3 regions of the Mesorhizobium sp. W067 genome follow, and region 3 is predicted to be linked to each of the others. Evidence: predicted binding sites of a transcription regulator. Region 3 holds the regulator's gene; each other region holds the start of a gene.

Region 1 (9,769 bases), 340 kb from region 3:
AGGCCGGACGCGGCAATGCGGCGGTCGAAAAGGTGGCGGCGCGCACGGTTGCCGCCGGCGGCACCGTGCTCGAAGTGTCCGAAAAAGTGCTTGTCGCCATCACCCGCCGTGACAATCCGCAAATGGTGGTCGGCGTCTTCCGGCAAAAACTGCTGCCGCTAAGAGACATCCGCGCTCACGACGGCGACGTCTGGGTGGCGCTCGACCGGGTGCGCGATCCCGGCAATCTCGGCACCGTCATCCGCACCGTCGATGCCGTCGGCGCCAAGGGCGTCATCCTGGTCGGCGAGACTACCGATCCTTTTTCTGTCGAGACCGTGCGCGCCACCATGGGCTCGATCTTCGCCGTGCCGGTGACCAAGGCGACGCCGGAAGCATTTCTGGCTTGGCGAAACAGCTTCTCGGGCCTGGTGGTCGGCACCCATCTGAAGGGTGCGGTCGACTACCGCTCGGTCGATTTCTCACGAGGACCGGTGCTCTTGATGATGGGCAATGAGCAGCAGGGCCTGCCCGACAATCTGGCGGAAAGCTGCGACCGGCTGCTGCGGATTCCGCAGGCCGGCCGCGCCGATTCACTCAATTTGGCGGTCGCCACCGGAATCATGCTGTTCGAGATCCGGCGCGGCGCGCTGAAACTTGCCCCCGAGGACGCCACATCGTGAAATCATGGTCTCCCTATGCGCTGCTGGTGGTGGTGGCAATCGCGCTCGACCAGTGGATAAAGCATCTGATCGAGACCGGCCTCGTCTTCCAGGAAAAGCTCGACCTGGTGCCATTCCTGGCGCTGTTTCGCACCTACAATACCGGCATCGCCTTCTCGATGTTCTCGTCCTTCGGCGACACCGGCCTGGTCGTCATCGCGGTCGTGGTCGTTGCCTTCGTGCTTTATCTGGCGACGCGCACGCCCTCCGGCCATGTGCTGGCCCGCATCGGCTTTGCCCTGATCATCGGCGGCGCGATCGGCAATCTGATCGACCGCGCCGTCTACGGCCACGTCATCGACTATATATTGTTCCACACGCCGGTATGGTCCTTCGCCGTCTTCAACCTTGCCGATGCCTTCATTTCGGTCGGCGCGGCGCTGGTCGTCTTCGACGAGTTCATCGGCTGGCGGCGCGAGGCCAAGCCGCAAGGCCCAGAAGCCTGACGGCCCGACTCTTTTGACCAATTGACCTCGCCGGACGGTCGCCGCACAGTTCGGCCAGAGCCAGCCAATGCCGACCGCCAGCCTTTGCGAAGCCGAGGAGAAGAGATGCCTGAAACCTTCAAAGCCATCCTCGTTTCGCGCGACGCCGAAAAGAAGCAATCGGTCGAGATCGTCGATTTCGGCGAAGCCGATCTGATGGAAGGCGACGTAACTGTCGCGGTCGAGGCGACGACGGTCAACTACAAGGACGGGCTGGCCATCACTGGGAAAGCGCCAGTGATCCGCCGCTGGCCGCTGGTGCCGGGCATTGATTTCGCCGGAACCGTCCTCTCCTCATCGCATGCCGACTGGCGCAAGGGCGACAAGGTCATCCTCAATGGCTGGGGCGTCGGCGAGACGCATTTCGGCGCCTATGCCGGGCGCGCGCGCGTCAACGGCGACTGGCTGGTGCCGTTGCCCGACGGCATCAGCGCGCACGATGCGATGGCGGTCGGCACCGCCGGCTATACGGCCATGCTCAGCGTCATGGCGCTGGAGCGGCACGGCATCCTGCCGGATCGCGGCCCGGTGGTAGTGACGGGTGCGGCCGGCGGCGTTGGGTCGGTCGCGGTCTCGATCCTGTCCAGCCTTGGCTATCACGTCATCGCCTCGACCGGCCGCAACGCCGAAAGCTCCTATCTGATCGACCTCGGTGCCGCCGAAGTGATTTCGCGCGAGGAACTCTCCCAGCCGGCCAAGCCGCTGGCCAAGGAGCGCTGGGCCGGCGGCATCGATGCCGTCGGCAGCCACACGCTGGCCAATGTGCTGTCGATGACCGCCTATGGCGGCGCGGTCGCCGCCTGCGGCCTGGCGGGTGGCATGGATCTGCCGTCGAGCGTCGCCCCGTTCATCCTGCGCGGCGTCTCGCTGCTCGGCATCGATTCAGTGATGGCGCCAAAGGCTGTGCGGCTGGAAGCCTGGCGCCGCATCGGCAGCGATCTTGATCTCAAGAAGCTCCCCGGCCTGTCGACGACCATCGGCTTCGACGGCATCATCACCGCCGCCCATGACATCGTCGAGGGCAAGATCAGGGGCCGCGTGGTTGTCGATATGTGAGGCTCCCGAAGCATGATCCCGAAAGGGAATCAGGTTTCGGAAAAGATCAGGCGATGCGGAAAACCGCCAAAAATGCATGACCGCTAAAATTCGAACGATCCGCCGCGCTTTTCCATAATCTCTATCTGGCAAGGAGTTCCGCATGATCGCGGAGTCCGCCAGGAAAGAGAAGAGCCGCGCCGAAAGCATCGACGGGCCGAACCCGGCGACGCCCAAGCGGCAGCATGTTGCCGCGCCGCCGCTGGCGCCGGATTTGCAGCGCGCCACGCACGAGGGCCTGCTGTTCCTGACGGTCGTCGCCAGCGTCGTGCTGGCGGGCCTGTCTCACCTCACCGGCGCGCCGATCTTCATCACCCTCGGTCTGCTGGCGACCGGCCTTGCCGGCGTCGCCATGCACCTGCGCAACCGCCGCACCGTCCACCGCGCGACGGCCTTGCTCGACGAAACCGCCGCCCGCAGCCGCGCCGAGATCGAGACGCTGGCCGACCGCATGTGGGAGATGCAGGAGAGCGAGGAGCGTTTTCGCGGGCTGATCGATGCGCTCGGCGATCTCGTCGTCCACCGCGACCGCGACGGCCACATCGTCTATGCCAACATGGTTTTCGCCGGCCTTGTCGGAACCGATCAGCGCGACCTTGCCGGCAGGACTCTGGCCGACCTCGGCATCGATGTCGGTATCGTTCCCGACGCCGCCTTTTCGGATCACGAATGCCTGAGTTCCACCGACGTCTCCATCCGCACGCCGAACGGTCCGCGCTGGTTCTCGTGGATCGAACTGTCGGTGCGCGACAAGGATAGCGGCGCCGTCTCGCACCGGGCGATTGCCCGTGACATCACCGCCCGCAAGCGCGCCGAATCCTCGTTGATCACCGCGCGCGAGCGCGCCGAATATGCCAGCCAGGCCAAGTCGCGCTTCCTCGCCACCGTCAGCCATGAGATCCGCACGCCGATGAACGGCATCATGGGCATGGCCAAGCTTCTGGCTGACACCAATCTGTCGCCCGAGCAGCGCACCTATGTCGGCGCTGTCTCGACCTCGGCCAGCGCCCTTTTGGCGCTCATCGAGGATTTGCTCGACTATTCCAAGATAGAGGCCGGCCGTTTCGACCCGGAGCCGCAGCCGACATCGCTGCGCGAAATCGCCGACAACATCATCGAACTGATGGCGGCGAAAGCCTTCGCCAAGAACATCGGCCTCGGCTGTCATGTCGAGCCCGACGTGCCACAGATGATCATGGCCGATCCGGGAAGAGTCAGGCAGGTGCTGCTCAACCTGATCGGCAATGCGATCAAGTTCACCGACACCGGCGGCGTGCTGGTTTCGGTTGCACGGGCCCGCACCGAGACCAGCGACCGCATCTGCTTCACCGTCGCCGACACCGGCCCTGGCCTGCGCGAAGAGGATATGGAGCGCATCTTCGAGGAGTTCGAACAGTCCGACGGCACCTCGACCCGCACCCATGGGGGCGCCGGCCTCGGTCTGGCCATATCGAGGCGCCTGGTCGCCGCCATGGGCGGTGCCATTTCGGTGTCGAGCCGGCTTGGCGAGGGATCGGAATTCGTCTTCGAGATCCCGGCCGCAGGAGCAACCGAAGCACCGCAGAACCGGCAGAACATCCTGGCCGGCCGGCGCGCCGTGATCGTGTCGAAGAACGCCGTCGAGGCGGACGCCATCGCCCGCACCATCCGCGCCCATGGCGGCGCCGTCGACGTCGCCGCAACCGCTTCCCAGGCGACGCCCTTCGCCGAACATTGCGATGTGCTGTTGATCGACGCGGCCCTGGAGGACGGCGACGGCAGACTGCTCAAGCGCCTGCGCCAGAGTGGCTTTGCCGATTGCGAGGCGATCACGCTGATCGCGCCGACCGACCGCGGCATGCTTGGCGAATTCCGCACCAGCGGCTACGCCACCTTCTTGGCGAGGCCGGTGCGCGGCGAAACCCTGCTGCGCGTGCTGCTGACCAGTCATGCCCCTGCCTTGCCGCCGCCCAAGCCGGAAAAGACCGGCGCGTCCTCGCTTCGTGCCCATGGCGGGCGCCAGCAAGGTTTGTCCGTGCTGATCGCCGAAGACAACGACATCAACGCCATGCTTGCCCGCGCCACGCTTTTGAAGGCGGGACATCGCGTGAAAGTGGTCGGCAATGGCAAGGCCGCGGTCGAGGCGGTGACCGAAGCCGGGCTGAAAAATCGCTTCGATGTGGTGCTGATGGATTTGCACATGCCGGTGATGGACGGGCTGGACGCGATCGCCGCCATCCGCCGCCACGAAGAGGAAATGGCTGTGCCGCCGGTGCCAATCATGGTGCTTTCGGCCGACAGCCAGGAAAAGACCCGCCACGCCGTGCTCGCCCATGGCGCCAGCGGCTTCGTCACCAAGCCGCTCGATCCCGACGCGCTGGTCCATGCCGTCGAGGGCCAGGTGGCCGCCTGAAGCGACGCTGGATAAATCCTCGCGTCACGTAGGTAGCCGAATGAGGGTTTTCGCCAGCCGACGAAGTATTGCCCGTCGCGCCGTATCACGGTACTGTCACAATCCTGTTGCACCTACACCGTATCCCCGTGCCAAGAGGGATGGCTCGAAGGAGAATCACTCGTGCATACAGTTATGCCGGAATGTGACACTCGGCCCAGCGCAGGCGGCGCTTTGCTCGCCGCGCGGAACGCCGATGCCGTCGCAACAGGCGCACCGCTGGGCCGTATCGGCAATCTCGAAGTGCGGCTTGCCCGCAATGAGGCCGAGATCGCCGCCGCGCAGGAAGTGCGCTACCGGGTGTTTTATGACGAGCTTGGCGCCAGGAAGGACCTGTTCCAGGCGCAGGACCGGCGCGACGCCGACCGCTTCGACCCGCTGTGCGACCATCTCCTCGTGCTGGACACTTCGATCTCCGGCCCCGAGCATCGCCGCATCGTCGGCACTTACCGCCTGCTGCGGCAAGAGATTGCCGCGACCGCCGGCGGCTTCTATTCCGAAGGCGAGTTCGAACTGACCAAGCTGATCGCCCGCCATCCCGGCCAGCGCTTCCTTGAGCTCGGCCGCTCCTGCGTGCTGCCGGAATACCGCTCGAAGCGCACCATCGAGGCGCTGTGGCAAGGCATCTGGGCCTACATCAACCACTATGAGATCGGCGTGATGACCGGTTGTGCCTCGTTCCCTGGCACGGTGCCGGCTGCGCATGCCGAGGCGCTCACCTACCTTGCCCATCACTGCCGGACCAACTCCGCCTGGGATGTGCGGGCGGTCTCCGGCCGCTATTGCTCGATGGATCTGATGCCGATCGAGGCAGTCAACGCCAAGGCGGCGATCGCGGCCATGCCGCCGCTGGTCAAGGGCTATCTGCGCGTCGGCGCCCGCATCGGCGACGGCTGCGTCATCGACCGTGAGTTCTCCACCGTCGATGTGTTCGTGGTGATGCCGGTCAAGGAAATCGGCGCCCGCTACGTCAACTATTATGGCGGGGAAGCGCAGCGCTTTGCGGCGTGAGGCAGTAGGCAGTAGGCAGTAGGCAGTAGTGAAGGCTGCCGCGAATTGCTGACTACCGACTATTCTCTATTCCCTATTCCCTATTCCCTATTCCCTATTCCCTCTCCCTACGGAATATCCTCCGGTCGCCGTCCCGGGCGGCTCTTGTAGGACGGAAAGGTCCAGCCGAATTTCAGCGCGCCGCCGCGCACCAGGAAAGCCGCGACGAAGCCGGCAATATCCGAGGCGAGCGGCGGCAGGCCGGCAAGATCGCCAAGTGTGTAGAGGCCGGCGCCCGCGAGTGCGGCGGTGACGTAGATTTCGGGCCTGAGCAGCACCGATGGCTCGCCGGCCAGCAGATCGCGCAGGATGCCGCCAAATGTGGCGGTCAACACGCCCATAACAACGGAGACGACCGGCGAGCCGGTGATGGCCAGCCCCTTGGCCGCGCCCATTACGGAAAAGGCCGCCAATCCGATGGCGTCGAGCCAGAGCAGCCATTTCCAGCGGGATTCGACGCGGTGGGCGATGAAGAAGACCAGCACCGCAACCGCCGCGCAAACCAGCACATAGCCGGAGTTGGCGACCCAAAAGACGGGCAGGTTGAGGATGACGTCGCGAAGCGTGCCGCCGCCAATGCCGGTGACGCTGGCCAGAAACAGGAAGCCGATAATGTCGAGCTGCTTGCGCGAAGCCGCCAACGCCCCGGTCGCGGCAAAGACGGCGACGCCGGCATAGTCGAGGAGGTCGATGGGTGTCAGGGACATGAGGTAGTAGGGATTGGGAATTAGGGAAAGTATGAATAACACGAAGCCGCGCGATTGATACGCCTGCCCCTATTCCCTATTCCCTATTCCCTACTGCCTACCCTACTCACGCATCCTTCTCGGCCTGCTCGTTCACCGGCCCCGGCTCGACCGGCGCTTCGGTGGCCGCGATCTTGGGGCCGCCCTTGGCGACCCCGACCATGGCCGGCCGCAGCACGCGCTCGCCGATCGAATAGCCCGGCTGCACGACCTGGACGACGGTGTTGGCCGGCACATCGGGATTGGGCACTTCGAACATCGCCTGGTGGAAATTCGGGTCGAACTTCTCACCTTCCGGTTCGAGCTTCTTCACCCCATGCCGTTCCAGCGTCGACAGCATGGCGCGCTCGGTGATCTCGACGCCGTCGATCAGCGCCTTGAAGCCGGCATCTCCGGCCGCTTTCGCCTCGGCGGGGATAGCATCGAGCGCGCGGCGCAGATTGTCCGACACCGACAGCATGTCGCGGGCGAAATTGGCCACCGCATAGGCGCGCGCATCATGCACGTCGCGGGCGGTGCGGCGGCGCAGATTCTCCATCTCGGCTGCGACGCGCAGCGCGCGGTCCTTCAGCTCCTCGTTTTCCTTCAGCAGCCGCACCAGCGCTTCATAGTCGCCGTCGATGCCGCCTTGCGTGCGCTCGGCCTCGGCCGTTTCGATATCCTCGGGCGCGCGTTCGTCTTTTGTCTGGTCGCTCATCGCCATTTCCCGTCATTCGAATGGTTTGGATTTGCGCCCGATATCGAGGTTTGGCGGCCAAAAATCAAGGGGCAAGCCCAGGAGGACGCCCCACAGCAGGCAATGTTGCGGGCTGCCCGTCGGACTTGGTGCGGGGCGCAAGGACGTTCAAAATTAATTCAAACTTTACCGTAACGGCAGCCTTTGCTTGCCAATACCCCGCTATGGGGAACCATTCAAAGCTTGGAGGAGTTTTGAAACCGACACAGGATTTGAGACAATGGACCGCAATACTGGCAACAGAAGCGAAGAGCTCGCCGCCGACATCAGGCGCCAGTTCGGCACCGAGGCGACGACGCGCTTCTTGCGCACCTTGCCGGCCTTCCGCACCGAGGCCGACATTCCCGCCCGTTTCCGGGATCTGCTCGACCGGCTGGACGGCATAGAAGCCAGCATGGCCGGCGGCCAACGCCGTCAATAGCGATGCTATCGCGCGACAATTACGCGCAGTAATTTTGCGTGAGCTTTTCCTTGCGGCAGCGGGACGCCCCGCCTATGCTTCCTGATGAACATGATTTCCCCCGAGACGGCCGCCAACAGCAAGCGCGCCTGGTTGAAGATCCTGGCGCGCTACAAGAAGCCCGACCGGCGACGCAGCACTCTTGAACTCGCCATCACCCTTATTCCTTTCGTTACGCTGTGGGCGCTGTCTTCGGCAGCCTATTCCTATGGCCACTGGTGGGGCTTGATCCTGATCCTTCCCGCCGCCGGTTTTCTGGTGCGGATCTTCATGATCCAGCACGATTGCGGCCACGGCTCCTTCTTCGCCAACCGCACTGCCGACGACTGGATCGGCCGCGCGCTCGGCGTGCTGACGCTGACCCCTTACGATTGCTGGCGGCGCGCGCACGCCACCCATCACGCCAGCGCCGGCAATCTTGACGAGCGCGGCATGGGCGATATCAGGACGTTGACGGTTGCTGAATACCGGCAGCTGTCTTGGCGGGGACGCCTTGCCTATCGTCTCTACCGCCATCCCCTGGTGATGTTCGGCCTTGGCCCGATCTGGCTGTTCATCTTCGAGCAGAGGCTGCCGGTCGGCATGATGCGCGGCGGCCTGACGCCCTGGGTGTCGTCGATGACCACCAATCTCGGCATCGCGGTCGCGGCAGCGCTGCTTATCTGGCTGGTCGGCCCCGGCGCTTTCCTGATCGTCCATTTGCCGATCGTGATCCTGGCCGGATCGGCCGGAATCTGGCTGTTCTACGTCCAGCACCAGTTCGAGGAGACGGAATGGGCGAAGGACGAAGAGTGGGAATTCCAGCGTGCCGCCCTGCACGGCTCGTCCTATTATGATTTGCCGCCGGTGCTGAACTGGTTCACCGGCAATATCGGCGTCCATCACGTGCACCATCTCTCGGCCAAGGTGCCGGGCTACCGGCTGCAGGAAGTGCTGCGCGACTATCCCGAACTGCGCGGCATCGGCCGCGTCACGCTCCTCGACAGCCTGCGCTGCGTCAAGCTTGCGTTGTGGGACGAGAACCGCCGCAAGCTGGTCTCGTTTCGCGAAGCGCGGGCCTTGGCCTAAAAGCAATTCCAGCAAAGTGTGAGGCGGTTTTCCGGGCTTTCGCTTGGGAATTCCGTAAGACAAAGAAAAAAACCGCCGCACCGAAGGCGCGGCGGCATCTCCCAAAAACCGGCTCAGGCAGCCTTGCGCTCCTCGCGCATCCAGACCTTGCAGCCCTGATCATGTCAGGCGCCTTTTCGGCGATCATGATGGACGGTGCATTGGTGTTGCCGCCGATGAGCGCCGATTCCTCCCTCGCGCCCGGCGGATATTTCCGTCCGGACAGCCAGGAGAAGGCCCGATCACAGTCTTTGTAAAGACAGGCGGAATTACCGTCGCGTCAGCTGTTGCGAACGCGCCGCCAGGAGTATTTCGGCCCCTTCGGCTCCGACGCTTCGGTCGGCTGATAGTAAAGGCCCAGCCCGCCTGTGCGGCCTTCTTCGAGGCGCTTCAGCAGAACCGGGTTGGAGATTTCGAACTCGTCGAAGCCGAGGCGCAGCATATGCGGCAGCTGGTCGACGAGCACCTGGCCAGTGGCGCGGACCGCGCCCTCGAAATGGTAGCGGCTGCGCAGCAATTCGCCCTTGGAAAACGAGCGGCCATCGCTGAAGGCCGGGAAGGCCAGCGCCACCAGCGACAGCTGGTCGAGCAGATCCACAATCTTTTCCAGCTGGTCGCCGGGCTGCAGCGCGACGCCAAGCCGCTCCTTGGCCGAGCGCCGCACTTCGGCATCGAGGCCGAGAAATGCCTGCAACGGCAGGATGAAGCGGCCATTGCCCGTCAGCGCGTCTGCGCTTTCGGCATGGCTCCACTCGTCTTCGCGAAAACCCGTCGGGGTCCAGAGGCGGGTCTCCGCTGTGGTCTGTTCAGTCATCGAAAATTCCTAAAGCCCCAAAAAATCGAAAGTCCGCGAAAGCCGGTCCACACGAAACCGGCGGCCTCCGGGTGGAAGCCGCCGTTTGCACAGGCCGTTCTCACCTGAATATCAGTATATCCTATAGCGATGCGTCGGTCAGCG
Region 2 (9,769 bases), 1.5 Mb from region 3:
CCAAGCGCATGACCATCGGGAGGCGCATCTACGCCATGGGCGGCAATCCCAAGGCGGCGCAGCTGTCGGGCATCAACACCGAGCGGCTGACGCTGATGGTGTTCATCAATATGGGCGTGCTGTCGGCGCTTGGCGGCCTGATCATCGCGGCTCGTCTCGGCCAGGCGGTGCCGGCGGCGGGTCTCGGCTCGGAGCTCGATGTCATCGCCGCAGTGTTCATCGGCGGCGCCTCGGCGATGGGCGGCGTCGGCCAGGTCATCGGGGCGGTCGTCGGCGGCTTCATCATGGGCGTGATGAACAACGGCATGTCGATCATGGGCGTCAATGTCGACTGGCAGCAGGTGGTCAAAGGCCTGGTGCTGCTCGGCGCCGTGATCTTCGACGTCTACAACAAGAACAAGGCCTGACAAGCTTCAGGCGAGGCAAGCAGGAGGCATACGGTCGCGGCGCAGCCGGCAAGTTGTCGGCATAAGAAGTCCCCCGAGGGATGGAGCTCGCGAGCGCAATCCGGACGAAGAGTTCAACCCGTGGCGCGGCGAGGTCCGAGCCGCGCAGGTCAAGGTTTGCCAAGGGGCAACCCGGCCAAGGCACATGAGAGAGGATTTCATCATGCTAATCTCCCAGATCCTCGACGACGCCGAGACCATCCGCGTCGTCGCCCGCAATGGCGGCGGCAAGACCAGGATCATCAACGGCGCCCGCAGCGTCTATTCGCTGGCCATGGAAGCCGCGCGCACCGGAACGGGCCTCGCCGCGCTGATCGAGCGCAAGGGGTTCGGTGAAGCGATAGACCTCGACGCCGTCTACAAGAAGGGCCGGCTGGTGTCGCCGATCAACCATCCCGATCCTGCGCATCTGCATCTGACCGGCACCGGCCTGACCCATCTCGGCTCGGCGGCGACGCGCGATTCCATGCACAAGAAGCTCAGCGATGGCGGCGAGGAGCAGCTTACCGATTCCATGAAGATGTTCCGCATGGGGCTCGAAGGCGGCAAGCCGGCCAAGGGCCAGACCGGCGTGCAGCCGGAATGGTTCTACAAGGGCAACGGCACCATGGCGGTGGCGCCGGGCGCCGCACTGATGTCGCCGGCCTTTGCGCAGGACGCCGGCGAGGAGCCGGAAATCGCCGGCATCTATGTCATCGGCGACGACGGCGCGCCGTTCCGCGTCGGCTTCACGCTGTCGAACGAGTTTTCCGATCATGTTACCGAGCGGGTGAACTATCTGTTCCTGGCACATTCCAAACTGCGCAACGCCTCGTTCGGGCCGGAAATCCTGATCGGCGACCTGCCGGCCGACGTCAGGGGCTCATCGCGAATCTATCGCGACAGCAATTTGCTGTGGGAAAAGCCGTTCCTGTCGGGCGAAGCGAACATGTCGCACACAATCGCCAATCTCGAACATCATCACTTCAAATATTCGGCCTTCCGCCAGCCGGGCGACGTGCATGTGCACATGTTCGGCACGGCGACGCTGTCCTTTGCCGACGGCATCAAGACTCAGGCCGGCGACGTGTTCGAGATCGAGGCCGGGGATTTCGGCCTGCCGCTGCGCAACCCGCTGGAGATCGAGCAGCCGGTGAAGGTGGCGGTGAAGGCGCTTTGAGGCAGCATCACATTTGGGAGCCGGAATGAACGGAATGCGGCTTGTCATTGTGTTCACGGGCGTGGCCCTGTTCCTGACCCAACCGTCGGTGGCCTTTAGCGCCGGCCAGTGCAGCCCGAAGTCCTATCGTGAAGCCCGTTTGGCGATGACGAGCCGTCTTCTGGCAACCGGCTATTCGAAAGCCCAGGTGAGCTTTCTGATGCGCAACACGGATCACATGACATCAGCGCTTCGCACCGACAGGCTGAACAACAATGGCAAGGTCTGCGGCATCGACTCCGCCAAGGCCCATGTCCTCGGTTGCCTCGACAAGCAGTTGTTCCCGTTGAAGCGCGGCTCAAACGCTTCGCTCGACGAGGTCAAACTGACCGAAGGCTTTTGGGGCAGGAAACGTTTGGCCGCACGCGAACTGCTGTTTATCGGCCATTTTCATGCCTGCCTTGGCGCCGCGAAAGAGTATCTCTTTCGCGGCTGACTCCGGCGGGCCGGAAGTCAATAAATATCGAAATCGAAATACTTGGCCTGGATCTTCTTGTAAGTGCCGTCGGCGACGATGGCGTCTATCGCCGCATTCAGCTTGTCGCGCAGCGCCGTGTCTTCCAGGCGGACAGCGATGCCGGCTTGGGTCTCGGTGCCCTTGACGTCGCCGACAAGCTTGCAGCAGCCTTCGCTCGCCTTCTTCAGCCAGTCCATCAGCACGAACTTGTCGGAGATGACGGCATCGAGACGGCCGTTCTGCAGGTCGGTGATCGCCTCTTCCTGGGTGGGGTAGAGTTTCGCCTCGGCGCCGGCCTTGCCATAGGCGTCCTGCGCATAGTCGGCCTGGGTGGTCGAGGCCTGCGCGCCCACCGTCTTGCCGGCAAGGGCTGCCGGTTCGGTGGAAGTGAGGTCGCTGTCCTTCGGCGCCACCAGTGCCAGCGGCGTCGTGTAGTATTTGTTGGTGAAGGCGACCTGTTTCTTGCGCTCCTCGGTGATGCTCATCGAGGCGATGATGGCGTCGAACTTTTTCGCCTGCAGCGCCGGGATGATGCCGTCCCAGTCCTGGGTGACGATCTCGCACTCGACCTTCATCTGCGCACACAGCGCATTGGCAATGTCGATGTCGAAGCCCTCGATCTTGCCGTCCGCGGTGATGGTGTTGAAGGGCGGATAGGCGCCCTCGGTGCCGATCTTCAATTTCTCCTGCGCCTCAGCCAGCGAGCCGGCCGATATCACCAGCATGGCAGCGCTCGCTGCCGATATGATCCATCTTGAAATCTGCATTTTGGTTCCCCTTGCGCGCCGTTCTCTTGCCGGCCACCGAAAGGCAGCCAAGCATGGTGAGGCAGCGCAGGCAAGTATTTTGCCTGACGGTGATCGAAGGTTCAGCCGGCGGGGCGGAAATGCTTGGAGAGCTTGAGGCCTTGCGCCTGGTAATTCGAGCCGAGATCGGTGCCGTAAAGCGCCTGCGGCCGCTTCAGCATGTGTTCGTAGACCAGCCGGCCGACGATCTGGCCGTGGTCGAGGATGAACGGCACTTCGTGGCTGCGCACTTCGAGCACCGCCCGGCTGCCGGTGCCGCCTGAGGCCGAATGGCCGAAGCCCGGATCGAAGAAGCCGGCATAGTGAACACGGAATTCGCCAACCAGCGGATCGAAGGGCGTCATCTCGGCGGCGTAGAGCGGCGGCACGTGCACGGCTTCGCGGCTGACCAGGATGTAGAACTCGTCCGGGTCGAGCACCAGTTCGCCGGCGCCGCTCTTGTAGAGCGGCTCCCAGAAATCGACGGCATCCTGGGCGGCGCGCTTGTCGACATCGACCAAGCCGGTGTGATGCTTGCCGCGATAGCCGACCAGGCCGTTCTGGTCGCCGTCGAGATCGATCGACAGCGCAATGCCGCCGCCGGAAATGTTGGGCGGCTCGGTCGCCACCAGCATCTCGGCGCGGTGCAATTCGTTCAGTTCTGCCTCCGACAACAGCGCGTTGCCAGTGCGAAAGCGGATCTGCGACAGCCTCGATCCGGCGCGTACGACGATCGGGAAGGTGCGTGGACTGACTTCGAGATAAAGCGGCCCGTGATAGCCGGGGGCGATCTTGTCGAACTCATGGCCGCGATCGGTCATCACCCGGGTGAAGATGTCGAGGCGGCCGGTCGAGCTTTTCGGGTTGGCCGAGGCCGACACGTTTGCGGGCAGCGCCAGGCTTTCGAGCAGCGGCACGATGTAGACGCAGCCGGTTTCCAGCACCGCGCCCTCGGCGAGACTGAATTCGTGCAATTTCAGCCGGTGAAGCTTGTCGGCCACCAGATGATCGGGACCCGGCAGGAAGGAGGCGCGCACGCGAAAAGCCTTGTCGCCGAGCCTGAGATCGAGGCTCGCCGGCTGCACCTGGTCGACATCGAGCGCGCGCGGCGACTTCAGCGCGCCGGACTGAAACAGCGCGGAAATGTCCTGATCGGGAAGAATGCCTGTCTGCCGCAAAAGGCTGGCTCCGCTCCAAGGTCGGTCTCTTTGTGGCAGGTTCTTGCCGCAAAACCGCTGGATATTATTGCGGAACCTGCCTGGTACAAACCTCTTAATGAAGCCGGCAATTGACGCAAGCGCAGGTGAGGTCTAAAGGGTCGTTATCCCGTGGTGATTTGGCCGGTCGGCTTGCAGCCACGTTAAACAAGTCGCTAAAGGACCGTCGGGCCGCAAGGCCATATGGACCGGTTGCGACTTTCGCGGCCGGTTTTTTTGTGTCTGGAACAAAAGCGATGAGCACCAAGAAGCGTAACTGGAAACCTCAGACCGCACTCGTGCACGGGGGAACGCTGCGTTCCCAGTTCGGCGAGACGTCCGAAGCGATGTACCTCACCCAAGGCTATGTCTACGAGACGGCGCAGGCTGCCGAGGCCCGTTTCAAGGGCGAGGAGCCGGGCTTCATCTATTCGCGCTATGCCAACCCTACCGTCGACATGTTCGAAAAGCGCATGTGCGCGCTGGAGGGTGCCGAAGATGCGCGCGCCACGGCGTCCGGCATGGCGGCGGTGACGGCAGCGCTCCTGTGCAGCGCCAAGGCCGGCGACCATATCGTTGCGGCGCGCGCGCTGTTCGGCTCCTGCCGCTGGGTGGTGGAGACGCTGGCGCCGAAATACGGCATCGAGGCAACGCTGGTCGACGGCACCGACATCGCCAACTGGGAAAAGGCGGTGCGGCCGAACACGAAACTGTTCTTCCTGGAAAGCCCGACCAATCCGACGCTGGAAGTGGTCGACATCGCAGCGGTGGCGGCGCTCGCCACCTCGATCGGCGCCAGGCTGATCGTCGACAATGTCTTTGCCACGCCCTTGCAGCAGAAGCCCTTGCAGCTCGGCGCCCATATCGTCGTCTACTCCGCGACCAAGCACATTGACGGCCAGGGACGCTGTCTCGGCGGCATCATCCTGTCGGACAAGAAATGGATCGACGAGAATTTGCACGACTATTTCCGCCACACCGGCCCGAGCCTGTCGCCGTTCAACGCCTGGACGCTGCTCAAGGGCCTGGAGACGCTGCCGGTTCGGGTGCGCCAGCAGACGGAAAGCGCGGCCAAGATCGCGGATTTCCTGGCAGGACGGCCGGAAATCGCCCGCGTCATCTATCCCGGCCGCGCCGACCACCCGCAGGCCGACATCGTCAAGAAGCAGATGACGGGCGGATCGACGCTGATCTGCCTCGACGTCAAGGGCGGCAAGCAGGCGGCCTTCGCCTTGCAGAACGCGCTCGACATCGTGCTGATCTCCAACAATCTCGGCGACGCCAAGAGCCTGATCACCCATCCGGCGACCACCACGCACAAGAACCTCAGCGACGAAGCTCGCGCCGAGCTTGGCATCGGGCCGGGAACGCTCAGGCTGTCGGTCGGTCTTGAGGATACGGACGATCTGCTGGAGGACGTTGCGCAGGCGCTGAAGGCAGCCGGATAGGCCGCGAGGCGTCACGCTCCCGACGAAACCTCTTCCAGTTCGGCCGTCTTGGTGCCGATGGTCATGATGTTGCCGCGCCAGTCGACGGCGCCGCTCAGCCAGCCGCGCGCCCAGATGGCGGGAAGCATCATGTCGCGCACCATCATCGCCGGGACCATGCGCAGCGACAGGTGCCAGCCCTTGGCCGCGGCCAGCGCGCATTCGGGAATGTAGGCCGCCGTCAGCACGGCCAACACCGTGGCCGGCAGGCTGATGCCGGCACTTGCGGCCGCCACCAGCGCCAACGCCAACGGCACGGCGACGCCGGTCAGGATCTCGGGTGCGAAAAACAGCGGGAAAGTGACGCGGCGCAACCGCGCCCAGCGCGCCTGGCGCGACCAGATGTCGGGAAGTCGGCGCTGCCCCAGTGGTTGCTCGAAAGGCGAGGCAACGAGATTGACGTGCAGGCCCAGTCCGTTGACCAGCTTGGTTGCAGCAGCATCCTCGGCGATCTCGGCGGCCAGCGCACGGATACCGCCACTGGTATCGAGCATCGGCTTGTTCCACAGCATGCTCTTGCCTTGGGCAAAGCCGAGACCGAGCGCCTCGCCGGCATATTGCCAGCGCGCCTGCAGCGTGTTGAGGAACGCGCATTCGACCTCGGCCCAAAAGCCATCCGGCCGAGAGCCGATCGGCGTCGAGCAGATAAGCCCGGTATTGGTCCGCCAGGCCGCCATCAGGTGCTGGACGTAATCCCTTGGCATCAGCACGTTGGAATCCGCCAGAATAACCCAATGATAGCGCGCCGCTTCCCAGCCCTTGACGCAGTTGTTGAGCTTCGGGTTGCTGCTGACGCGGTCGTCGCCGATCAGCAGCCGGGCCGGCACGTTGGGAAACAGGACGATCGCCCTGTTTATCAGTTTGACGACGGGATCGTCGGCGTGAGCGACGCAGAAGATCAGTTCGTAGCGCGGCCAGTCGAGCGAGAAGGCTCGCTGCAGCGTCTCTTGTGTGAACGGCTCCACGCCGCGCGACGGTACGACGATCGAGACCGGTGGCTGCTCGTCGGACGGCGGAGGGATAAGGCGACGCGCTTGCAGTTTCGACGAAGCAAGCAGGATGCTGGCGAGATTGGAAAGAAGCAAAGCGGAGGAAGCGAAGGCGGCTGTGAGAGCTAGTTCCATGAGATCTGGTCACTCCGGAAAGGCCGCTCGCGGCTGCTTTGTCAGTCGACAGATGGGCCTTGAGTCGCCGGCAAGGTTTGCCCACACCAACACTGTCATGTGTCACTTAAATGACATTGTTTGTCGGCACCTCCGCTTTGAGGCTGGCAGGACATGCCGTTGTGCGCGTATCAAACCGCATAGCGCGACAAATGTTCCTTGCCGCGCAACCGGAGCAGCCCATGTATCGCGCCGTCACGCGCAACATCGAAGTGCAGGTCAGACCGTTCTACCTGGAGGACCGCTCGGACCCGGCGGAGAACCGTTATGTCTGGGGCTACCAGGTGACGATCGACAACCAGTCGGACGATTTCGTGCAGCTTATGTCGCGTTACTGGCACATCACCGACGGCAGCGGCCGGATCGAGGAAGTGCGCGGCGCCGGCGTGGTCGGCGACCAGCCTGAGCTCAATCCCGGCGACAGCTATCAATACACGTCAGGCTGCCCGCTCTCGACGCCCTCCGGCTTCATGGTCGGCCACTACACCATGCGCAACAAAAAGGGCGAGACGTTCGACGTCGCTATTCCCGCGTTTTCGCTGGATCTGCCGGGGACGCGGCGGACGGTGAATTAGGGGTTTTCTCCCCATCTCTATACGGGGAGAAATGCCCGGCAGTGCAACGAGGGGCGCCGCCGGACTCATGAGGTTATCTTCCACGCACATGACGTAGGCTATGCGCGGCCATTCACCAAAGTTCGCGCTGCCCCTCATCCGCCCTTCGGGCACCTTCTCCCCGTGAACGGGGAGAAGGAAGAGATGCTACTGAGTTGCAAACTCCGCCGGGTCGAAGTCGTACTGCTTCGAGCAGAACTCGCAGGCGACGTGGATGCCGCCATCTTCGGTGCTGTCCTTGATCTCCTGCGCGGAAAACCCCTCGAGGATGCCGCGTATCTTGTCCCTTGAGCAGGAACATTGGTCGGCGACCGGCACGCCGCCGAAGACGCGCACGCCATGTTCGTGGAACAGCCTGTAGAGCAGCCGCTCGGCGCCGATGGTCGGGTCGATCAGCTCGGTCGGCTCGATGGTGCCGAGCAGCGCCACCAGCTCGCGCCACGAATTGTCGGCCGGCTCCTGCGTCACGTCACGCGGATCGCCGTCGCCGCCCGAAATGTCGGGCACGCGCATGCGCTCGGGTGACTGCGGCAGGAACTGCGCCAGGATGCCGCCGGCGCGCCACTGCTCACGAGCGCCGCCGGGACCTGGCGTCAGCAGCTTGGCCACCGACAGCCTGAGGTCGGTCGGGATCTGCTCCGACTGGCGGAAATAGGTGCGCGCGGCGTCCTCCAGCGTCTCGCCGTCGAGCTGGACGATGCCCTGATAGCGCTGCGTGTGCGCGCCCTGGTCGATGGTCAGCGCCAAAACGCCGCTGCCCAGCAGCGTCTGCTGCGAGGTCTGGCCTGCGGCCACCAGGGCCTCCAGCCGGTCGGCGTCGAAACGCGCATAGGCGCGCAATGCCGAAGGCGTGGAGAAATCCGCGACCAGCATGTCGACCGGGCCGTCGGTGCGGGTCTGCAGGATGAACTTGCCTTCGAATTTGAGCGAGGTGCCGAGCAGCACCGTCAGCACACAGGCTTCCGCGAGCAGGCGGGCGACCGGCTCGGGATAGTCGTGACGGTTGAGGATGGCGTCGAGCATCGGCCCGAGTTGCACGGTGCGGCCGCGCACGTCGAGCGGGCCGACCTCGAAGGGTACGACATGATCGTCGCCGGCATAGCCGAACTCGCCGAGTCTGGGGTGATGTTCAGTCACTTGATGCGTTTCCAACATGACAAAGCTCCAGGGCGCGGCCATGCGGCCCGGAGGGGTGCATGCGTCCAAACGCGCTTGATTTGCGTGATGGGGCGCAAATAGGCATCGCGCCGCCCCGGATCAAGCGCTTGGAGATCAAGCGCCTGGAGATCAAGCGCCCAGACACCAGGCCAAAACCGCCTTCTGGGCGTGGAGCCGGTTCTCGGCTTCGTCGAAGACAACCGAATGCGGACCGTCGATGACCTCGTCGGTGACTTCCTCGCCGCGATGCGCCGGCAGGCAGTGCATGAACAGGGCGTCGGGCTTGGCCCTCGCCATCAGCGCCGCATTGACCTGATAGGGCGAGAAGACATTGTGGCCGCGGGCGCGGTGTTCCTGGCCCATCGACACCCAGCAGTCGGTGACGATGCAGTCGGCTTGGTCGACGGCTTCCTCGGGCGAGCGGGTGAAGTGCAGCTTGCCGCCATTGCTCTTCGACCAGTCGATATGCTTTTGCGCCGGCTCGCTGCCTTCCGGCACTGCGACGTTCAGGTTGAAGCGGAACCGCGCCGAAGCTTCGAGCAGCGAATGCAGCACGTTGTTGCCGTCGCCGGTCCAGGCGATGGTCTTGCCGGCAACCGGACCGCGATGCTCCTCGAAGGTCATGATGTCGGCCATCAGCTGACAGGGATGGGTGTCGTCGGTCAGCCCGTTGATGACCGGAATCGTGGCATTCTCGGTCAGCTCGAGCAGCCGCTCATGCGACGTGGTGCGGATCATGATGGCGTCGACATAGCGCGACAGCACCTTGGCGGTGTCGGCAATGGTCTCGGAACGGCCGAGCTGCATTTCGGTGCCGGTCAGCATGATGGTCTCGCCGCCGAGCTGTCGCATGCCGACGTCGAAGGACACGCGCGTGCGCGTCGACGGCTTGTCGAAGATCATGGCCAGCACCTTGCCTTCGAGCGGTTTGGTCCGTTCGCCGGCCTTGAGGCGCGCCTTGCGCACCACCGCATCGTCCAGCATCAGGCGCAGATCGCCTTCGGAAACGGCGGAAAGATCGGTGAAATGGCGAAGGCTCATCGGGAATGGTTCTCGGGATTACTTCGCGGCGGCCGCGGCGATGGCGTCGGTCAGGCCCTTGGCGCCGGCGCGGATGCGATCGAGCGCTTCGCCGATCTCGGCGTCGGTGACGGTCAGCGGCGGCAGCAGACGAATGACGTTGTCGCCTGCCGGCACCGCCAGCAGATGCTGGTCGCGCAGCGCCATGTTGACCTTGGTGTTGGGCATGGCGCATTTCAGGCCAA
Region 3 (9,769 bases):
AGAAGGCGCATCTGGGCGTCGTTCCCGGCCTCAAGGAATATGTCGAGTTCTTCCTTGATGACCAGATGATCGGCCCGGAAAGCCCGCTCGCCCAGTACGGCCTGGTTTCCGCTCCCGACGCCGAACGTCAGGGCCAGCGCGACGCCTTCGCCGCCGGAAAGACGATGTAATCAACCGACCGGATCAGGGCGCGGACCAAATCCGCGCCCTGATTTCGCCGCTTGCCGCAACGGTGGCGGCGATCTGAATTTTCCCTGGGGTGGGTGATGTCGTCCTTGCTCGTACTCGCCATAGTCATCGCCATAGGCGTGGTCGCTTTTGTGATCGGCCGCCAGCGCGCAGCGGCGCAGGATACCGGCAAGGTCAAGCCGCATTCGCGCGCGCATTATCATGGCTGGTGGGCCTTTCTGCTCGCGGTCCTGCCTGCCGTCCTTTTGCTCGCCGTCTGGGATATCGGCTCTTCCTTCTATCTCGACCGGCATATCCATGCCGCTTTGCCCGAGCGCACCGCCGACACAAAGGTGGCCAGCGAAGCGCTCGACGCCAGCCTGGTGAAGAGCCTGGCCAAGGGCCTGCGCCGGCTCGATGGCGATACCGCACTTCCCGCTACTTTCGCCGAATTGCAGCCGCTGCTCGCCGCCAAGGGCGTGGCACTGGCCAGTGACACCCAGGACTATATGATCCCGATCGCGGTCGAGGCGAACCAGGTCCAGGACCGGCTCGGCCTGTTCAGCGCCGTGCTGACCTTCGCGCTGTCGGTCGCCGGCGCCTTCTATGCGCTGAGGCAGATCGCGCCGCGCGCCAGGGCGCGCAACAACGTCGAGAAGCTGATGCTGTGGGGGCTGCTTGCGGCCTCGACCATCGCCATCCTGACCACGGTCGGCATCGTGCTGTCGATGCTGTTCCAGACCATCACCTTCTTCGAGAGCGTGTCGCCGATGAGCTTCTTCTTCGGCACGGTGTGGGATCCGCGTTTCGCCGCCGCCGGTTCCGGCGGCAGCCAGGGTCAGTTCGGCCTGATCCCGCTTCTCGCCGGCACGCTCTACATCGCCGCCGTCGCCCTTCTGGTGGCAGTGCCGGTCGGGCTGATGTCGGCGGTCTACATGTCCGAATATGCCTCGCGCGGTGTGCGCTCGGTGGTCAAGCCGGCGTTGGAACTGCTGGCCGGCATTCCGACCATCGTCTACGGCATCTTCGCCGTTGTCACGCTCGGACCGTTCTTGCGCGACCTGTCGGCGGCACTCACCGGCGGCTCGCCCTTCATCCAGGGCCAGAGCATCTTCACCGCCGGTCTGGTGATGGGCGTCATGCTGATCCCGGTCGTGTCCTCTTTGTCCGACGACATCATCACCGCGGTGCCGCGCGCAATGCGTGACGGCTCGCTCGGCCTCGGCGCCACGCGCTCCGAGACGATCAAGCGGGTGATCCTGCCGGCGGCACTGCCCGGCATCGTCGGCGCCATCCTGTTGACGGCGTCGCGCGCCATCGGCGAGACGATGATCGTCGTGCTGGCGGCGGGCGTCGCCGCCAATCTGACGGCCAATCCGTTCGAGGCGATGACGACCATCACCGTCAAGATTGTCAACCAGCTGACCGGCGATCTCGAGTTCAACTCGCCGCAGACGCTGGTCGCCTTCGCGCTAGGCCTGACGCTGTTCGCGCTGACGCTGGTGATGAACATCGTCGCCCTCTACATCGTGCGCAAGTACCGGGAGCAGTACGAATGACCGACATCCCCCTGGACACGATGGCGGGTGCCGTCGCGCGTCCGCGCCGCGACATCGGGCTGAAGGCGCGCTATGCCGCCGAACGCCGGTTCCGCATCTATGGCGTGATTGCGATCTCGGTGGGCCTGGCGTTCCTGGCCATCATGCTGATCACCATCGTCTCGAAAGGCTACACCGCCTTCTGGCAGACGACGGTGACGCTGCCGGTCACCTTCGACGAGAAGGTGATCGATCCCTCCGGCAAGCGCGCCACCGACCCTACCGTGCTGATCAAGGCGAACTATCCCAAGCTCGCCGAAAACGCGCTGGTGGCCAAGCTCGGCATCGATCCGGCCAACAGGCCGATGATGCTGAAGCTCAAGGGCTTCCTGTCGGAAGGCGCCCGCGTCCAGCTGCGCGACATCGTCTCCGCCGATCCGTCGGTGATCGGCAGGACGCGTGACGTCGACATCCTGGCTGCCGCGAACCTCGACTCGGCCTTCAAGGGTCAGATCGACCTCGGCGTCGATGAAGCGCGCCGCAAGGTGTCCAACCAGCAGATCGACTGGATGAACAAGCTTAAAGCCGACGGCGTGATGGCCGAGCATTTCAACACCGGCCTGTTCAGCTATGGCGCCTCCAGCCGGCCCGAGACGTCGGGCATGGGCGTGGCCATCATCGGTTCGTTCTACATGATGGTGATCGTGCTGTTGCTGGCGCTGCCGATCGGCGTCGCCGCCTCCATCTATCTGGAGGAGTTCGCCAAGAAGAACCGCTTTACGGACCTGATCGAAGTCAACATCAACAATCTCGCGGCGGTGCCGTCGATCGTCTTCGGTCTGCTTGGCCTTGCCGTGTTCATCAACTTCCTCGGCATGCCGCGCTCGGCTTCCTTCGTCGGCGGCCTGGTGCTGACCTTGATGACATTGCCGACCATAATCATCGCCACGCGCGCCGCCCTTGCCGCGGTGCCGCCGTCGATCCGCTCGGCGGCCCTAGGTCTCGGCGCCTCCAAGATGCAGATGGTGTTCCATCACATCCTGCCGCTTGCCGCCCCAGGCATCCTTACCGGCACCATCATCGGCCTGGCGCGTGCGCTCGGCGAGACAGCACCGCTGCTCTTGATCGGCATGGTCGCTTTCGTCGCCGATTATCCGACGACGCCTTTCGATCCGGCGACCGCGCTGCCGGTTCAGATCTATATGTGGGCAAACGAGGCTGAGCGCGCTTTTGTCGAGCGCATGTCCGGCGCCATCATCATCCTGCTCGTCTTCCTCATGGCCATGAACATCACCGCGATCGTGCTCCGGCGCCGGTTCGAGCGGCGCTGGTAGAAAAAAGGCAATTTGGTATGAACATCATGACCGAACAGTCCCTTGAGAATGCAGTGGGCGACAAAATGAACGCCAAGTCGAACGAAGTCATCAAGATGCGCGGCGACAAGGTCGGCGTGTTCTATGGCGAGAAGCAGGCGTTGTTCGACGTCAATCTCGACGTCCGCCAGAACCAGGTGACGGCGCTGATCGGCCCGTCCGGCTGCGGCAAGTCGACCTTCCTGCGCTGCCTCAACCGCATGAACGACACCATCGATTCGGCGCGGGTGACCGGCAAGATCACGCTCGATGAAGACGACATCTACGACAAGAACATCGATGTCGTCGAACTGCGCGCCCGCGTCGGCATGGTGTTCCAGAAACCCAACCCGTTCCCGAAGTCGATCTACGAGAACGTCGCCTACGGCCCGCGCATCCATGGGCTGGCCAAGCGCAAGTCCGACATGGACCAGATCGTCGAGCAGAGCCTGAAGAAGGCGGCGATCTGGAACGAGGTCAAGGACCGCCTGCAGGAGCCCGGCACCGGCCTGTCCGGCGGCCAGCAGCAGCGCCTGTGCATCGCGCGCGCCATCGCCGTGTCGCCGGAGGTGATCCTGATGGACGAGCCCTGCTCGGCGCTCGATCCGATCGCCACCGCCCGTGTCGAGGAGCTGATCGACGAACTGCGCCAGAACTACACGATCGTCATCGTCACCCACTCGATGCAGCAGGCGGCGCGCGTGTCGCAGCGCACGGCGATGTTCCATCTCGGCTATCTCGTCGAGGAGGGCGCCACCGACAAGATGTTCACCAACCCCGACGACAAGCGCACCCAGGACTACATTACCGGCCGCTTCGGCTGAGCCGTCCGGCGGGTGAATTTTCAGGCACGAGGACCAAGATCATGGGTGAACATACCGTCGCCTCCTTCGATGAAGAGCTCGGGCAGATCAGCAAGCTGATCCGCGACATGGGCGATCTGGCAGGCTCGATGGTCAGCGGCTCGACCAGGGCGCTGCTCAATTCGGACAATGCGCTGGCACAGCGTGTCGTTTCCGACGACGCCATCATGGATGCGCGCCAGCGCGAACTGGACGACCGCGCCATCACGCTGATCGCCAAGCGCCAGCCGATGGCCAACGATCTGCGCGCCGTGGTCGGCTCGATCCGCATGGCCGGCGACCTCGAGCGCATCGGCGATCTCGCCAAGAACATCGCCAAACGCGTCGGCACCGTGGGCTTGAGCGTCACGCCGCGCGACCTCTCGCACTCCATCGACGCCATGGCGCAGCTGGTGCTGATCCAGGTGCAAGGCGTCGTCGAGGAATATGCCGCCACCGATGCGGCAGCTCTTGCAAAACTCAGGAATGACGACGAGCGCATCGACGTCAAATACACGTCCGTGTTTCGTGAGCTCTTGACCTACATGATGGAAGACCCTCGCAACATCACCGCCTGCACGCATCTCTTGTTCTGCGCCAAGAATCTTGAGCGCATCGGCGATCATGTCACCAACATCGCCGAAAATGCGTATTATGTGCTGACCGGCCAGCAATTGCCCGCCAATCGTCCGAAGCAGGACGAGACGGCGATGGCCACGCCGGCCTGATGAGGGTGAACTGCCTATGATCGCGCCACGCATCATGGTCGTGGAGGACGAGGAGCCGCTAGGCGTGCTCCTCCGCTACAACCTCGAATCCGAAGGCTATCACGTCGAGGTGGTGACACGCGGCGACGAGGCCGAGATCCGCCTGCAGGAAAACGTGCCCGATCTCCTGGTGCTCGACTGGATGGTGCCCGCTGTTTCCGGCATCGAGCTCTGCCGGCGGCTTAGAGTGCGGCCCGAAACCGAGCGGCTGCCGATCATCATGCTGACCGCGCGCGGTGAGGAAAGCGATCGCGTGCGCGGCCTGTCCACCGGTGCCGACGACTATCTGGTCAAGCCATTCTCGACGCCGGAGTTCATGGCGCGCGTGAAGGCGCTGCTGCGCCGGGCCAAGCCGGAAGTGCTGTCCAGCGTGCTCAAGGTCGGCGACATCGTGCTCGACCGCGAGTCGCACCGTGTCTACCGCAAGAAGAGCGAGATCAGGCTCGGACCGACCGAGTTCCGGCTGCTCGAATTCATGATGCGCCATCCCGGCCGCGTGTTCTCGCGCAGCCAGCTGCTCGACAATGTCTGGGGCGAGACGATCTACATCGACGAGCGAACCGTCGACGTCCATGTCGGGCGCTTACGCAAAGCGGTCAACAACGGCCGCATGCCGGATGTCATCCGTACCATTCGCGGCGCCGGCTACGCGATCAGGGAAGACTAGGATGCTGCGCGTCGCGCCGTTGCCGGCCATTCAGGCGACATGCTTGCCGGATTTGGCCTGAATGCCCGGCGCGAAAATCTCCTGATCGACGAAGCCGAGCGCGCGCATGGCACAGCCTTCGCGGATCAGCGGCAGCTCGTTGGGCTCGGTGTCGAAGGAGATCGATTTCGAATGCTGGCCGCCGGCGGTCTGGGCGATCGCTTCGCGCAATGCCGGCTCGATCAGGTCGAAGGCGGCGGCGCTGACGCCAACCATGGCGACAGGCGCCGGGTCGATCAGCGCAAACAGGCTGCCGAGGCCGAAGCCGAGCGCCTCACCGGCCTTGCGATAGGCTTCGCGCTCCGGGCCATCGGTTTCGCGGGCGCGCGCGGCGAGTGCGCGCATATCAGCGTCGCCGATATCGACCGGCTCGGCATCCTCGCCCATCATTTTGGCGCTGCGCCAGATGGCGTAGTTTCCGGCATAGGCCTCGACGCAGCCGCGCCGCCCGCAGCGGCAGAGCGCGCCGCCCGGACGGTGGATCATGTGGCCGAACTCGCCGCCCGAGGAATGGGTGCCGGTGAACAGTTCGCCTTTCAGCACCAGCCCCATGCCGATGCCGTGCGACAAGAGGATCGCGATGAAATTGTCGCGGTAGCGCTCGGGCTGGCGCCATTGCAGGGCCACCGCCATCATATTGCAGTCGTTCTCCATGGTGGCAGGAATGCCGAATTCCGCTTCCAACATGTCGGCGAAGGCAATGTCGGTCAGTGGCGTGATTGGCGACCACAGCATGGCCCGCGCCTGCGAATCGGTGATGCCCTGGATGCCCATGGCAATGCGGGCGATGCTCTGGACATCGAGGTCCGGGTCCGCGAGACGCCGCCCGACGATTGCTACGCATTCGCCGATCAGCTCGTCGCGCGGCATGGTCAGCGTGTCGAGCCGGCGCTGTTCTTCCGCGACCACCTGGCCGGCATAGTCGATGACGGTGACGGAGAGGAAGTTCAGCGACAGCACCACGGTCATGACCGCCGCCGCTTCCGGGTTGAGGCCAAGGCCGACCTGCGGCCGGCCGCGTTTCAGCGAGCCGGTCTCGCCAGGCTTGCCTTCAATCAGGATGCCTTCTTGAATTAGATCAGACGAGATTGCCGATATCGTCGAATGGCTGAGGCCGGTGGTCGCCGCAATCTCGGTCCGCGACGGCTGGCCGGCCCGGCGCACGGCCGAAATCACCATCGCACGGTTGCGACGGCGCAGATCGTCGTGGCGGATCCCAACCGACATTTGTTTTCCTCCCGGCCTCCTCGCGCCTCATGATAGTGAAGGCGTTCGACGGCACCAGCCAAATATTGGCAGACGCCGGCAGCCCTGTCATTGTTTATTGCGGAGCTCGAAAAAATTCGGCAACGCCATCAGAATCCATCATAATCGATGTTGACAGTGCCTTATCATTGAACCAGTATTTTTTCGAGGCTCGAAAAAATGGAGCCTCTTTGTGCAGGCCTTCGGGCCGGTTTTGTCGCGCCGTGGGCGGCGCAGGGAGGGTTATAATGAACAGATTTGCAGCCGCCATGCTGGCGGGTGTCGCCATGTCGCTGGCGCTGATGTCGGTCGCGCAGGCGAAGGACAAGGTCATCGGCGTGTCGTGGTCGAACTTCCAGGAAGAGCGCTGGAAGACCGACGAGGCGGCGATGAAAACGGCGATCGAAGCCGCCGGCGACAAGTACATTTCGGCCGACGCGCAGTCCAATCCCGGCAAGCAGCTGACCGACGTCGAAAGCCTGATCTCGCAGGGCGCCAACTCGCTGATCATCCTGGCGCAGGACGCCTCGGCCATCGGCCCGGCGGTGCAGAAGGCGCTGGACGAAGGCATTCCGGTCGTCGGCTATGATCGCCTGATCGAGAACAAGGACGTCTTCTACCTGACCTTCGACAACAAAGAAGTCGGCCGCATGCAGGCCCGCGAAGTGTTCAAGGCGAAGCCCGAGGGCAACTATGTCTTTATCAAGGGCTCTGGCTCGGATCCGAATGCCGATTTCCTGTTCTCGGGCTCGATGGAAGTGCTCAAGGAAGCCATCGACTCGGGCAAGATCAAGAATGTCGGCGAGGCCTATACCGATGGCTGGCTGCCGGCCAATGCCCAGAAGAACATGGAACAGTTCCTGACCGCCAATGACAACAAGGTCGATGCCGTGGTTGCGGCCAATGACGGCACAGCCGGCGGCGTTGTCGCCGCGCTGACGGCGCAGGGCCTTGCCGGAACGGTTCCGGTCTCGGGCCAGGACGGCGACCATGCCGCTCTGAACCGCATCGCGCTCGGCACGCAGACGGTGTCGGTGTGGAAGGACGCGCGCGAACTCGGCAAGAACGCCGCCGAGATCGCCTCGCAGCTTGCCGATGGCAAGAAGACGGGCGACATTGCCGGCGCCAAGGACTTCACCACGCCTGGCGGCAACACCGTCAAGTCGCTGTTCCTGACCCCCGTCGCGATCACCAAGGACAACCTCAACGTCGTCATCGACGCCGGCTGGATCAAGAAGGACGAAGTCTGCACGGGCGTCGCCGCCGGCAGCGTCGCGGCTTGCAACTGATCTCGACGACTTGAAGAAATGAGGCGCCGCGGCTGTCAAGCCGCGGCGTTTTCTCTACGAGAATTGTGTGTTTCCGCCATCGGCGGCAAACTTCTAGGCTGTGGTCCGGCATCCGCGCCAGACGGCAAGCCGCTGGAGGACATCATGACCGACACGACCTCAAATCCGCAGGCCGATACGGCACGAGCGTCTGAACTCGGCGCGGTCGCCCGGTTCCTGAAAGCGACCGAGCTCGACACGCGCATGCTCGGCATGGTCGGCGCGCTGCTGGTCATCTGGGTCGGCATACATATCCTGTCGGGTGGGCTTTTCCTGACGCCGCGCAATCTTTGGAACCTGTCGGTGCAGACGTCCTCGGTCGCGATCATGGCGACCGGCATGGTACTGGTCATCGTCATGCGCAACATCGACCTTTCGGTGGGCTCCGCCGAAGGCGTGATCGGCATGATCATGGGCGTGGCACAGGCCGAATTCCTGATTCGCATCATCGGCTTCCAGCTTGGAAACCCCTGGCTCTGGATCATCGCGCTTGCCGCCGGCGTGGTGCTTGGTCTGCTGATCGGCGCGTTCCAGGGCTTCATCATCGCCTATATGCAGGTTCCGGCCTTCATCGTGACGCTTGGTGGCCTGCTGGTCTGGCGCGGCATGGCATGGCTCATCACCAGCGGGCGCACGGTCGCGCCACTCGACGCCACCTTCCAGCTGATGGGCGGCGGACCACGCGGCTCGATTGGCGCCGCTGCCAGCTGGATCGTCGGCATCGTCGCCGGCGCAGCGGTCGCCTTCGCGCTGCTCAACGGCCGCTCGCAACGCAAGCGCTTCAGCTTTCCACTGCGCCCCGTCTGGGCCGAGACCTTGCTTGGCGTGGTCGCTTGCGCGGCCATCCTCGGCGCCGTGTGGATCGCCAATTCCTATCCATGGCCGATCGGCATCGTGCGCCAGTATGCACAGCAGAACGGCATCACCGTTCCCGAAGGCGGGCTGTTCATCGCGCATGGCATCGCCATACCGGTGCTGATGGCGGTGATTGTCGGCATCATCATGACGTTCATCACCAAGCGCACGCGTTTCGGCCGCTATGTCTTCGCCATCGGGGGCAATCCGGAGGCAGCGGAACTCGCCGGCATCAACACGCGCTGGGTGACCATGAAGGTGTTCATGATCATGGGTGTGCTGGCTGCAATCAGCGCGGCGATCTCGTCGGCCCGTCTCAATGCGTCAACCAATGCGCTGGGCACACTGGACGAGCTTTTGGTGATCGCGGCCGCTGTCATCGGCGGCACGTCGCTCGCGGGCGGCGCCGGAACGGTGATGGGCGCCATGCTCGGCGCGCTTCTGATGCAGTCGCTGCAATCCGGCATGGTGCTGCTCGGCATCGACTCGCCGCTGCAGAGCATTGTCGTTGGCGCTGTCCTGGTCATCGCCGTCTGGCTCGACACCGTCTACCGCAAGCGCGTCTAGGGAGGAACGATTATGGAAAAAACTGCTCCCACTGGTACGCCACTGATCGACATGCGCAACATCTCGATCGCGTTCGGTGGCATTCGCGCCGTCGACGATGCGTCCATCGATCTTTTCCCGGGCGAAGTGGTGGCGCTGCTTGGCCACAACGGCGCCGGTAAGTCGACGCTGATCAAGATCCTGTCGGGCGCCTACAAGCGCGATGCCGGCCAGATCTTGGTCAACGGCCAGGAGGCCTCGATCTCCACTCCGCGCGACGCCAAGAAATACGGCATCGAAACGATCTACCAGACGCTTGCGCTGGCCGACAATGTCGACGCTGCCGCCAACCTCTTCCTTGGCCGCGAACTGATGACCGCGTGGGGGACACTCGACGATGTCGCCATGGAGGCCGAGGCGCG

Evidence for each region. Region 3 encodes PhoB, which activates phosphate uptake and scavenging genes when phosphate is short. Its sites were predicted from a motif close to TGTCATNNANCTGTCAT; they were not measured.
Region 1: olsB (l-ornithine N(alpha)-acyltransferase) is a predicted target of PhoB. The motif match lies at 4,768-4,784, and genes of this name have one in related genera.
Region 2: ACYG97_RS27795 (ceramide glucosyltransferase) is a predicted target of PhoB. The motif match lies at 6,793-6,809, and genes of this name have one in related genera.

The regions. Positions count from the first base shown of each region.
Region 1 is NZ_JBTTII010000001.1:3,840,754-3,850,522, forward strand. It holds gene ACYG97_RS18715 (TrmH family RNA methyltransferase) at 1-662, shown strand, start outside; gene lspA (signal peptidase II) at 659-1,147, shown strand; gene acuI (acrylyl-CoA reductase (NADPH)) at 1,253-2,242, shown strand; gene ACYG97_RS18730 (response regulator) at 2,385-4,673, shown strand; gene olsB (l-ornithine N(alpha)-acyltransferase) at 4,848-5,723, shown strand; gene ACYG97_RS18740 (trimeric intracellular cation channel family protein) at 5,831-6,463, opposite strand; gene grpE (nucleotide exchange factor GrpE) at 6,576-7,205, opposite strand; gene ACYG97_RS18750 (hypothetical protein) at 7,465-7,665, shown strand; gene ACYG97_RS18755 (fatty acid desaturase) at 7,750-8,772, shown strand; gene ACYG97_RS18760 (DUF934 domain-containing protein) at 9,092-9,625, opposite strand; gene ACYG97_RS18765 (phosphoadenylyl-sulfate reductase) at 9,747-9,769, opposite strand, start outside.
Region 2 is NZ_JBTTII010000001.1:5,710,976-5,720,744, reverse strand. It holds gene mmsB (multiple monosaccharide ABC transporter permease) at 1-407, shown strand, start outside; gene araD1 (AraD1 family protein) at 610-1,605, shown strand; gene ACYG97_RS27815 (hypothetical protein) at 1,631-2,080, shown strand; gene ACYG97_RS27810 (ABC transporter substrate-binding protein) at 2,098-2,868, opposite strand; gene ACYG97_RS27805 (2'-deoxycytidine 5'-triphosphate deaminase) at 2,970-4,064, opposite strand; SAM riboswitch at 4,205-4,282, shown strand; gene ACYG97_RS27800 (O-succinylhomoserine sulfhydrylase) at 4,340-5,530, shown strand; gene ACYG97_RS27795 (ceramide glucosyltransferase) at 5,542-6,693, opposite strand; gene apaG (Co2+/Mg2+ efflux protein ApaG) at 6,915-7,307, shown strand; gene ACYG97_RS27785 (Hsp33 family molecular chaperone) at 7,494-8,525, opposite strand; gene argF (ornithine carbamoyltransferase) at 8,634-9,545, opposite strand; gene ACYG97_RS27775 (aspartate aminotransferase family protein) at 9,564-9,769, opposite strand, start outside.
Region 3 is NZ_JBTTII010000001.1:4,184,424-4,194,192, reverse strand. It holds gene ACYG97_RS20410 (substrate-binding domain-containing protein) at 1-170, shown strand, start outside; gene pstC (phosphate ABC transporter permease subunit PstC) at 267-1,727, shown strand; gene pstA (phosphate ABC transporter permease PstA) at 1,724-3,040, shown strand; gene pstB (phosphate ABC transporter ATP-binding protein PstB) at 3,058-3,882, shown strand; gene phoU (phosphate signaling complex protein PhoU) at 3,924-4,628, shown strand; gene phoB (phosphate regulon transcriptional regulator PhoB) at 4,645-5,334, shown strand; gene ACYG97_RS20380 (ROK family protein) at 5,365-6,600, opposite strand; gene xylF (D-xylose ABC transporter substrate-binding protein) at 6,867-7,907, shown strand; gene ACYG97_RS20370 (sugar ABC transporter permease) at 8,052-9,368, shown strand; gene ACYG97_RS20365 (ATP-binding cassette domain-containing protein) at 9,381-9,769, shown strand, end outside.